Regions from separate parts of the Glaciecola sp. HA4-3 genome, predicted to be linked through region 1. Evidence: predicted binding sites of a transcription regulator. Region 1 holds the regulator's gene; each other region holds the start of a gene.
The links. Region 1 encodes FNR, which switches genes on or off when oxygen is low (the NO sensors DNR and NnrR bind a similar motif). Its sites were predicted from a motif close to TTGATCTAGATCAA; they were not measured.
Positions count from the first base shown of each region.

Region 2: ACZ1G6_RS17215 (GbsR/MarR family transcriptional regulator) is a predicted target of FNR. The motif match lies at 1,829-1,842, and genes of this name have one in related genera.
Region 3: ccmA (cytochrome c biogenesis heme-transporting ATPase CcmA) is a predicted target of FNR. The motif match lies at 1,458-1,471, and genes of this name have one in related genera.

Region 1 is NZ_CM146340.1:1,533,271-1,536,453, reverse strand. It holds partial or broken gene rssA (patatin-like phospholipase RssA) at 1-592, opposite strand, end outside; gene ttcA (tRNA 2-thiocytidine(32) synthetase TtcA) at 601-1,509, opposite strand; gene fnr (fumarate/nitrate reduction transcriptional regulator Fnr) at 1,684-2,421, opposite strand; gene ACZ1G6_RS07245 (sulfite exporter TauE/SafE family protein) at 2,444-3,136, opposite strand; gene ccoS (cbb3-type cytochrome oxidase assembly protein CcoS) at 3,111-3,183, opposite strand, start outside.
Region 2 is NZ_CM146340.1:3,583,678-3,586,860, forward strand. It holds partial or broken gene ACZ1G6_RS17210 (cytochrome ubiquinol oxidase subunit I) at 1-1,187, opposite strand, end outside; gene ACZ1G6_RS17215 (GbsR/MarR family transcriptional regulator) at 1,228-1,779, opposite strand; gene ACZ1G6_RS17220 (ABC transporter ATP-binding protein) at 2,038-2,775, shown strand; gene ACZ1G6_RS17225 (DUF3526 domain-containing protein) at 2,772-3,183, shown strand, end outside.
Region 3 is NZ_CM146340.1:859,116-862,298, reverse strand. It holds gene ccmB (heme exporter protein CcmB) at 1-649, opposite strand, end outside; gene ccmA (cytochrome c biogenesis heme-transporting ATPase CcmA) at 643-1,344, opposite strand; gene ACZ1G6_RS04010 (hypothetical protein) at 1,512-3,183, shown strand, end outside.

The sequences.
Region 1 (3,183 bases):
CCTGATTAGCGTGATGCTCTTGCTCATACTTTTCTATTAGCTGCGGTCTAAAATCAGCACTAAGATTAACGGCAATAACAAAATCAGCACCAAGTTGACGGCATTGGTTCACAGGGACAGGGTTCACCACGGCACCGTCAACTAACCATCTGCCTTCATGCTCAATTGGAGCAAACAGAGCTGGAATTGCGCATGATGCTTGAATTGCATCGTTTATATCACCTTTAGCAAAGATAACTTCCTTACCAGAATATAGATCGGTGGCAACAGCTGTAAAAGGAATATTCATTTGTTCAAAGGAAGGTGCACAAAATGATTCTTTATGTTTTTCAAATACTTTTTGACCACTAGCGAGACCACCGCGTCTAAATCCAATACCTAATAGACTAAATACTTGCCATTCGTTAAGCGTATTTGCCCATGCCTCTAGTTCGTCTAGTTTGCCACTTGCGAATGCTGAACCAACGTAAGCGCCGATAGAGCAGCCTGCAACGATATCTATTTTGATACCAAGTTCTTGCAGTGCGTTAATTATGCCAATGTGGGCCCATCCTCTTGCCGCTCCAGCGCCTAAAGCTAAACCAATCTTCATATAAATCCTTATTTAAGCTCTACAACATCTATGTCAAATTTGCCGTGCTTATCGATATCACTAATCGAATCACTACTAACAACAAGAGGGTCAAAGGCAATATCTTTCTCACCGTTTATAGAAGTTGTTTTTGTAAGTGAGTCAAAGTCAAAATGCTGATTATCTAACAAATGAGAGGGTACAATATTTTGCATCGCTCTAAACATTGATTCTATTCGTCCAGGAAATTGTAAATGCCAGTCTTGTAGCATTTTCTTAATATTCTTACGTTGAAGGTTTTCTTGTGAACCACACAAATTGCAAGGGATGATAGGGAAACTCATCGCATTTGCATATTTTTGTAAATCGTTTTCTTGGCAAAAGGCGAGGGGACGAATAACAATATTTTCGTTATCATCGCTGACCAACTTTGGCGGCATAGATTTTAGTCTGCCGCCATAAAACATGTTTAACATCATCGTTTCTATCATGTCATCTCTATGATGACCTAGCGCAATTTTACTCGCCTTTATTTCTTTCGCCGTCCTATACAATATACCTCTTCTTAGTCGCGAGCATAAGGAGCAGGTCGTTTTACCTTCAGGGATTTTGTCTGTGACTATACTGTAGGTATCTTCTTCAACAATTTTGTAGCTTACCCCCAAAGCTTTAAGGTATGAAGGCAACACATGTTCAGGAAAACCGGGCTGTTTTTGATCTAAATTAACGGCCGTGATACTAAAGCTGATGGGGGCTATTCGCTGAAAATACATTAAAATATCGAGCAGGGCATAACTATCTTTACCGCCAGAAACGCACACCATTATATGATCGCCATCCTCAATCATATTGTAAGTTTGTATGGCTTTTCCGGTTTCACGTCTAAGACGTTTTTGAAGTTTATTAAAGTTGGTAGAGCTTTTTTGTTTAGCTAACACAGTATCATCTTTAGAAATTTTAAAACGGGGTGATTATAAACAAGGATCTAGTCTTTGACTATGATTTGAAGACCAAAAGTATCATTAATGCGGGTGTATTTGAGCGACTTCACTGATTCATTCGAATGTATTCAACAGACTGTGAAGCCTTTAAAGTAGCGTTTTGGCTTTCGGTTAACAGGCCGATGTAATCGCAATTTCGTTTTCAGGCATCCGCTGTTTAAGGCCCTGATCGTCAAGAATAGTGATCAATTTACCTTCGACACTAATAAGGCCTTCTTTTTGAAAACGCGTTAATAACCTTGATATTGTCTCAACTGTCAAACCAAGATAGTTTCCTATTTCATTGCGAGTCATCGATAAATGGAATTGTTTGGCAGAATAACCACGCTCATCAAATCGCTGCGATAAATGACTGATGAAGTGTAACAAACGCTCTTCTGCACTTCTTTTACTCAGTAGCATCATCAAATCATGATCATGTTTAATTTCGGAGCTCATGAACTTCATAATCTGTTGACGCAATTTAGGGTAGTTCGCTGATACTTCTTCTAAGGTGTTGTAGGGTAACTCGCAAACCATAGCTGTTTCTAGTGCTTGCGTGAAGCTTTGATGTTGAGAGTCCTTTAAAGCATCAAAACCGATAATATCACCAGGAAAATGAAAACCAATAACCTGTTCAACGCCGTCTTTACCGCTAATATACGATTTAAACGAACCTGATCTAACCGCAAACAAAGAGTGAAATTTATCACCAGCATTCACTAGCTTATCGTGTTTGTGCAAAGGCTTCTTGCGCTCAATGATTTCGTCAAGCGACTCCAATTCATTTTTATTGAGACTAACAGGAAGACAAAGATGACTAAAGCTACAGCTTTGGCAGTGGATGGACATTTCAGGTAATTTAGGCATAAGCTACTAACCTTTGCGTATTTTAGATCATATTTATACTCTTAAATAATTCAAAGGTCAAAATTATTGCAAAAACAAATAGTAACAAAGCAATAATTTGTCTAGTTCTAATGTTCTGTAGCAGTGGCATTAAGAAACTTGCCCCCATGCTACTAGCAAGAAGCGCCGGCAAAGTGCCTAAGCCAAATGCAAACATAAATATTGCGCCTTGCAAGGCACTAGTGCTCGATAACGACCATGTTAATGCAGAGTAAACCAAGCCGCAGGGTAACCAGCCCCATATAAAACCATAAGCGATAGTATGAAGGGGACTTTTAAATGGAATAAAACGTTTTGCTAACGGTGAAATATGCCGCCATACCGATGCGCCGGCTTTTTCTAAGACTATCAAGCCCTTAAAAATATCACTAATATAGAGCGACAATAATACAAGAAAAACAATACTAAGAGATTGTAAAATCACTAAGCCTGTTAGTAGGCTGCTACTAACAATACCGCCAATCAACCCAGTGAGCCCACCAGCAAGTGTATAAGCAAAGATTCGGCCAAGGTTATAGCACCATATGTAGGGCTGCACCGATGCGCCTTTTGGAATAGCAAAGGTAAATGCTGACGCAATTCCGCCACACATACCTATACAATGAACACCGCCAGCTAGACCAATTAAAAAAGCAGTGATTGGCAACCATTCAGGCACCAGTATTACCTTTGTCATCGTGCTTGCTTGGCGAAGTTTTTGATGAGGAGGGTTTGTTTTCTTCT
Region 2 (3,183 bases), 1.6 Mb from region 1:
GGGTATTGTCGTGACGGCATCCGCTGTCTTTAAGACGCCATGTACTAAGTATGGTTGACGGCCAATTTCTGTTACATACCATCCAGCAAGCGTGGCAATCCACCCTGAAAATGTCATGCCCATCAATACTTTTAGTTGCATGCTACTTAGCCTGCCATTTCGTTTTAGGCTAAAGCTGCACCACCAAGCGATAACAATCATTAACATACCAATACCAACCATCACCCTGAAACTATAGAACACAGGTGCAACAGGCGGATGCGCGCCCTCGAATTCATTAAGTCCTTTTAGCTCACCATTCACATCATGAGTAAGAATAAAACTAGCCATTTTGGGTATTTCTATCGCATATTTATTCTCTTTACTCTGCTCATCTGGAATGCCAAACAATACCAAAGGTGCACCCTTTTGGGTTTCCCAAAGTCCTTCCATTGCTGCTACTTTCGCCGGTTGGTTTTCTAAGGTATTTAAACCGTGTAAGTCACCGATAACAGCTTGCAGTGGAGCGAGTACAGCTGCGCAAAATAAAGCGGTTTTTAGTGTGAGTCTTGGGGCTTTTTTGTCATCTTTGCGATAAAGGCGGTAAGCCGAAATCCCAGCCACCAAAAAACATACAGTCAACGCCGAACTCATTAGGGTATGACTAAAGCGGTAAGGAAAAGAGCTATTAAAAATAATCGCCATCCAATCAGTTGCATGAGCAACGCCGTCACGCATCTCAAATCCAGCGGGGGTTTGCATCCAAGAATTAAGTACCAGAATCCAAAATGCCGATATAGTGGTACCAAATGCTACAAAAAATGTTGCTGTGGTATGGGCCCAGCCAAGGTACTCTATTAAAGCCAAACAGCATTATCCCAAGCAGACTTGCTTCTAAAAAAAGCAGTGAGAATTTCATAAGCTAGTAAAGGTCCAGCAATATTACCGATAGTTTCCATGAAGCTAGACCAATTTGTTCCAAATTGGAACGACATAGTGATCCCACTAACAACACCTAAGGCAAAAGTTAGCGCAAAGACCTTTACCCAAAAGCGGTAAGCTCGCATCCATACGGGGTGTTTGGATAAGTCATACCTGACTTTAAAATAAAACAGCAACCAACCCAATGCGATGGTGATAGTTGGAAACAAAATATGAAAACTAATATTCGCTGCAAATTGAATGCGCGATAAGATCAGAACATCCATTAGGACTACCTCAAAACAAATTTAAAAACCGTAAAGCAAGCTAGTTATTGTTTTTATGGGTAAGCTTGTCTGTGAACTCCAATACCTTGCCAACACCAGATCCTAGTTTCATAAGCGTGCCAAGCTTTTCAGGTGAAAGTGATTGTAAGCTTTGTGTCCAGTGTGTGATATTTTCAAGTAAATCATGTATTTCGTTTATTCGCTCTTGCGCATATTCTTCTTGTTGGTTTGCAGGCTCATCTAACAAAATATCTCTAAGCAACGAGAGCGTAGGATCCATTTCACGTTTACGGCGTTCTTCAAAGACTTTATTTGCCATATCCCAAATACTACCTTTAGTATGATAATAGTCTTTTCTATCGCCTTGTTTATGGATGGTTTGGACTAATTGCCAGCTGTATAGCTCTTTTAAGCCCATACTGACATTCCCACGCGAAATACTCAGTAAATCTCCAATCTCATTGGCACTAATAGGTTCTTCACTAAGCACTAGCAAAGCGTATATTTGACCTACAGTGCGATTAAAACCCCAGCGGCTACCCATTTCTCCAAAATGAAAAACGAAGGATTCAATTTTAGGCGTCATGTTCATAGTAATTACTTTCTGAAGTTTCAATAATTTCTGAAAGTATAAAACATTATTGATTTAGATCAAGCTTTTTCGGAACGAATTACCGTGCTTGACGCTTAATATTTAAAGATTTAAACCTAAACTTGCCCAACCCTCAGTTTCAATAAGCTTTACTTTCTTAAGCTTTTTATACTTTTTTGACAATAAAATTTGAATTTATCTGTAGTTACGTTATAACATAAACACAAAGATGTTATAACGTAACTATTCGGGTGTTTTGTGAGCATAAAAGAACAACAAGAATTGCTAATACAGGCTGATAATTTATGTGTTGATATTAAGCAAAAATCAGTACTGAAAAATTTAAGCTTTAATGTCGCGAAAGGTGAAGTTTACGCTTTGCTTGGAGGCAATGGCGCTGGGAAATCAACTACACTAAAAACGCTACTTGGATTTAATGTACCGACCTCTGGGCGAGCCTTGATTGAGGGCCTCGAGATCGCGACATCGCTTGACATAGTTAGAAAGAAAACTGCTTATTTACCTGAAAATGCGAGCCTTTATCCTCACTTGAGCGCTCGTGAAAATATCGACTACTTTTTGTCATTAGCAAATGTTAAAAAGACTCGTACTGAAGTTGAGAGCGCGTTTAAACGCGTGGCATTGCAACCAGACGCATGGGAGCGCCAACTTCATTCATATTCGAAGGGAATGCGACAAAAAACGGCAATAGCATTGGCTCTTTTGCGTGAAGCGCCAGTATTTTTGTTGGACGAACCTACTTCAGGCCTTGATCCGGTTGCAATTGATGAATTCAATCTTTTGGTCAAAGAGCTTGCTGCGGGTGGTTCGACGATTTTAATGGTTACCCACGATGTATATGGAGCATGTCAGGTCGCTGATCGTATTGGCTTATTAAGGCATGGTGAGTTAGTCGGTGAGTTTGAAGCAAAGGACGGTGATCTTATTGACACCCAAACCGTTCACACCGCGTTTGCCCAAGGGCAAGTAAAATGATGATGGGTAATCGTTCTCAAATACTTAGTGTGGCCAAAGATGAGTGGCGTTACTGGTCGCGTTCAAAAGTGGCTATCTCGGTTCTTATCATCGGCATAATCTTGAGTTTGTCATCTGTAGTCGCTACGGCAACAAAGATGCATGAGTTAGAGCATCAAAGGCTAACAATGCAGAACGTTTCTGAAGATACGTTTATGTCACAACCTGACAGACATCCTCACAGAATGGTGCACTATGGTCACTATGCCTTTAGGACACCATCTGCCCTGAGCATCCTAGATCCCGGAGTAGACGCATACACTGGAAATGCTATTTTCTTGGAGGGGCATCGACAGAACAGTGCAACGTTCGCCGAGCAAAAACAAAGCACGGGCTTAACCAAAGTAGGGAGCTTGTCGCCCGCTTTTA
Region 3 (3,183 bases), 670 kb from region 1:
CGATAACACCTGGCGCACATGCAAGCGCAAGCAACAACAACGACAGCATAATACCAATCTGAAAGCCAAAAGGTAAATTCATGGCCGCTGAATCAACAACCGAGGTGGCAAAGATTAGTAACGGAATAAACAAAGGAATAAGCAAAAGCGCCACTAAAACGCCTGAACGCTGAAGACTTAGTGTTAGCGCAACACCAATGGCACCAACTAAACTAATGATTGGTGTTCCGATAACAAGTGTCAGTAGTAATGCCCAATACATCGCACTAGTCATATTTAAAAACAAAGCAAGCAAGGGTGAAATTAGTAGAAGTGGAATAATATTAACAAACCAGTGAGTAAACACTTTGATAAGTACAACAAGGTATAGAGGAACTGCGCTCAGCATAATCTGTTCAAGGCTTCCATCGTTGAAATCATCTCTAAATAGTCGTTCAAGCCCCATTAACAACGATAAAATCGCAGCTACCCAAACAATCGCGCCACTGACCAATTGCAGTGTTTGAGGGGCTGGTCCAATCGCTAATGGAAATAGGCTAATTACCATGACAAAAAAGATGAGGGGTTGAGCCAGTTCCGAGCGTTGGCGATAAGCAAGTGACAGATCCCTTTTAAACACCGCCCATAATGCTCTGTTGATGCTTACCATGAGTATTCAAGCTCTAGAATGTGTTGAGGGTGGTTGATATTCACTTGTTGATGAGACGTCATCAAGACAGATCCACCTGCTTTTAGGAATTTATCTATATGGGCTTCTAACATACCAAGTAAATTTGCATCTAATGCAGTAAAGGGCTCATCTAGCACCCAAAGTTTCGCATCATTTTTGAGCCATAGTTTAGCTAAACTAATTCTGCGTTTTTGCCCTGCTGACAAAAACTTACTCGGGAGCTCTTCTAAGCCGACTAACCCTAATGCATCAAGCCTGTCAATGATATCTGAATCTTGTACATCTACGCCCTGTAATTCACACCAAAACCGAAGATTCTCTAAAGGACTCAATAATCCGCTAAACCCTAAGCTATGGCCGCAAAAAATAAGCTCCTGGGCTGCTTGATTAATATCTTTATGAATATCGTAATTATTTACCCATACTTTACCGGCGGCAGGCTTATGTAAGCCAACAAGTATATTAATGAGGCTTGTTTTACCAGAGCCATTTTCACCCTTTAGCCACAAGAGCTCACCTGAGTGAAGTTTGTAACTGACATCACTAAAAAGGGTTCTATCTTGTTTTTCACATTTAATCTGCTCAATCAACAAAACCGCACCTTCATGCTCATGAGGTGTCTGATTAGTTTTCGCCTTAGTCAAAGGCTGTTTGAGGGATTTATCAGCAATCAATGTGTTACCTTTTAGCTACACTAGCTTATTGAATTTACAGCAAAATAATACCACATTAATTACTGTGTCTGCCATGAAATAAGGAATGTAGATTATTCGAAAAAACCGTTTGATTGAGACACATCAAATACTGCTCGCTTTTTAGTACAAATGACCGATAACAAACTATGGCTTATCAAAATACTACCTCTGTCAATAACGCGCTTTCCAACGGTGCCTTACAACCCTTATCAAAAGTGGCTGATCCAACGCGAGCGCTCAACTCACAAGCTGAGCAAAACAAAGCGAATCAAAACAATGCAAATCAGCCCCTTGTTTTATCGGTCGTTTCATCAAAAGGAGGAAGTGTTTTACTTGAAGAGCCTCGTTCAAAACAGCGTTTTTTAGTTAATCAATCAGCCGTTCTTGTTACTGATAAAACGAGCCAAAACCCGCAAGAGGTAGCATCTCTAAAAGCGGGTGACCGTCTAGTGCTAGTATCTATTACAAATGACAAAGCGATGTTTGCAATAGAAAAACAAACAAACGGTTTGACCAAGCCATTTAATCAAGCTCAAATCCAAAACCTTAGCCAACAATGGCCCGATGTCCCCAAATTTGTTTATACAAAGGCCTCTATTAACATCATGGCTCAAACGCAGGTAAATATAACTAGCCCATCTACAAAACAATTAATCGATGCCTTAATTAATATTGCTCAGATATCCGGCCAACCAGCACTTAAGTTAAACGCGCTGGCACGAGGCCAGCAAAACGATAATAGTTTGCTAACAATACAACTTGAAAGCGCTCCAAACGGGCCCCAAAGCAAAAGTGAAAAAATTTCTAAGCCATTTAACATTGACCTAAAACGCATTATCGATTCGCGCAATGATTCGCTAAGTACAAAAAAACTATTTGATGCAATGATGAAAGGGCTAAAGCTCCAAGTTGTGATAAATGCAAATAATAGCCAAAACCCGATTAACAATGTCACGGTGGCATCACCTTCAATTGCTTCACTAGATGCTCAAAGCAAACAAGTGTTAAACAATATTCAAGCACAAATTAATGCGTTTATGCGTCAAAATAAAACATTAACTAATGATTTGTTAGTGTCAGGGCTAATCGAGACAAAAATTAAACATGCGCATGCAGGCATAATCATCACACCAAACGAACAGAACTTAAAGACGCTGGGCGCAACCATTAAACCACTATTAGCCAAAAGTGATTTGCTAAGTAGTGATACAAATAGAATTGCGTTAACGCAAAGCAAAGCTAGTAGCAACATGGCCGAACTCAGTATCATAAAGAAACCCGATCTAGTGCAAGTCAATATATCCGCGCTTTTACAAAGTCCTTCGCAAACAAATACCAATCAATCAATGAAGGAATTATTTACTGAGAATTTTCTTAATAATAAACCCTTAGAAGAAAAGGTTCTTATTGCTACTAAACACTCTGCTGCGCAAACATCACTAAAAAATACCACTGGGATAATTGCTGAGCGTCTTAATTCACTCATGCAATCTGATGCTATTGCTAAGAATTCCACTGGACACTCGCTTGGGGATGTTATCGAAATTAAAGCCAAAGTTGCCGATATTATCAGTAAAACAATGCCTAATACTCAGCCCATATCAGCTGCATTGATAAAGCTAAATCAATCACTTCAAGCAAAGCAGCAAACAAGCCCAAATGAAATAAAAGCGTTAACGTCGATGCTAAGTAGTTCTGTAATTACCCCCGCTACAAATACAAACGACATAAATACAAATTTAAACGACGATGCAATAAAAATTCAACAACTCACAAGCAGTTCAAACCAACAAACTCAGCCACTCGATGCCGCTCAAA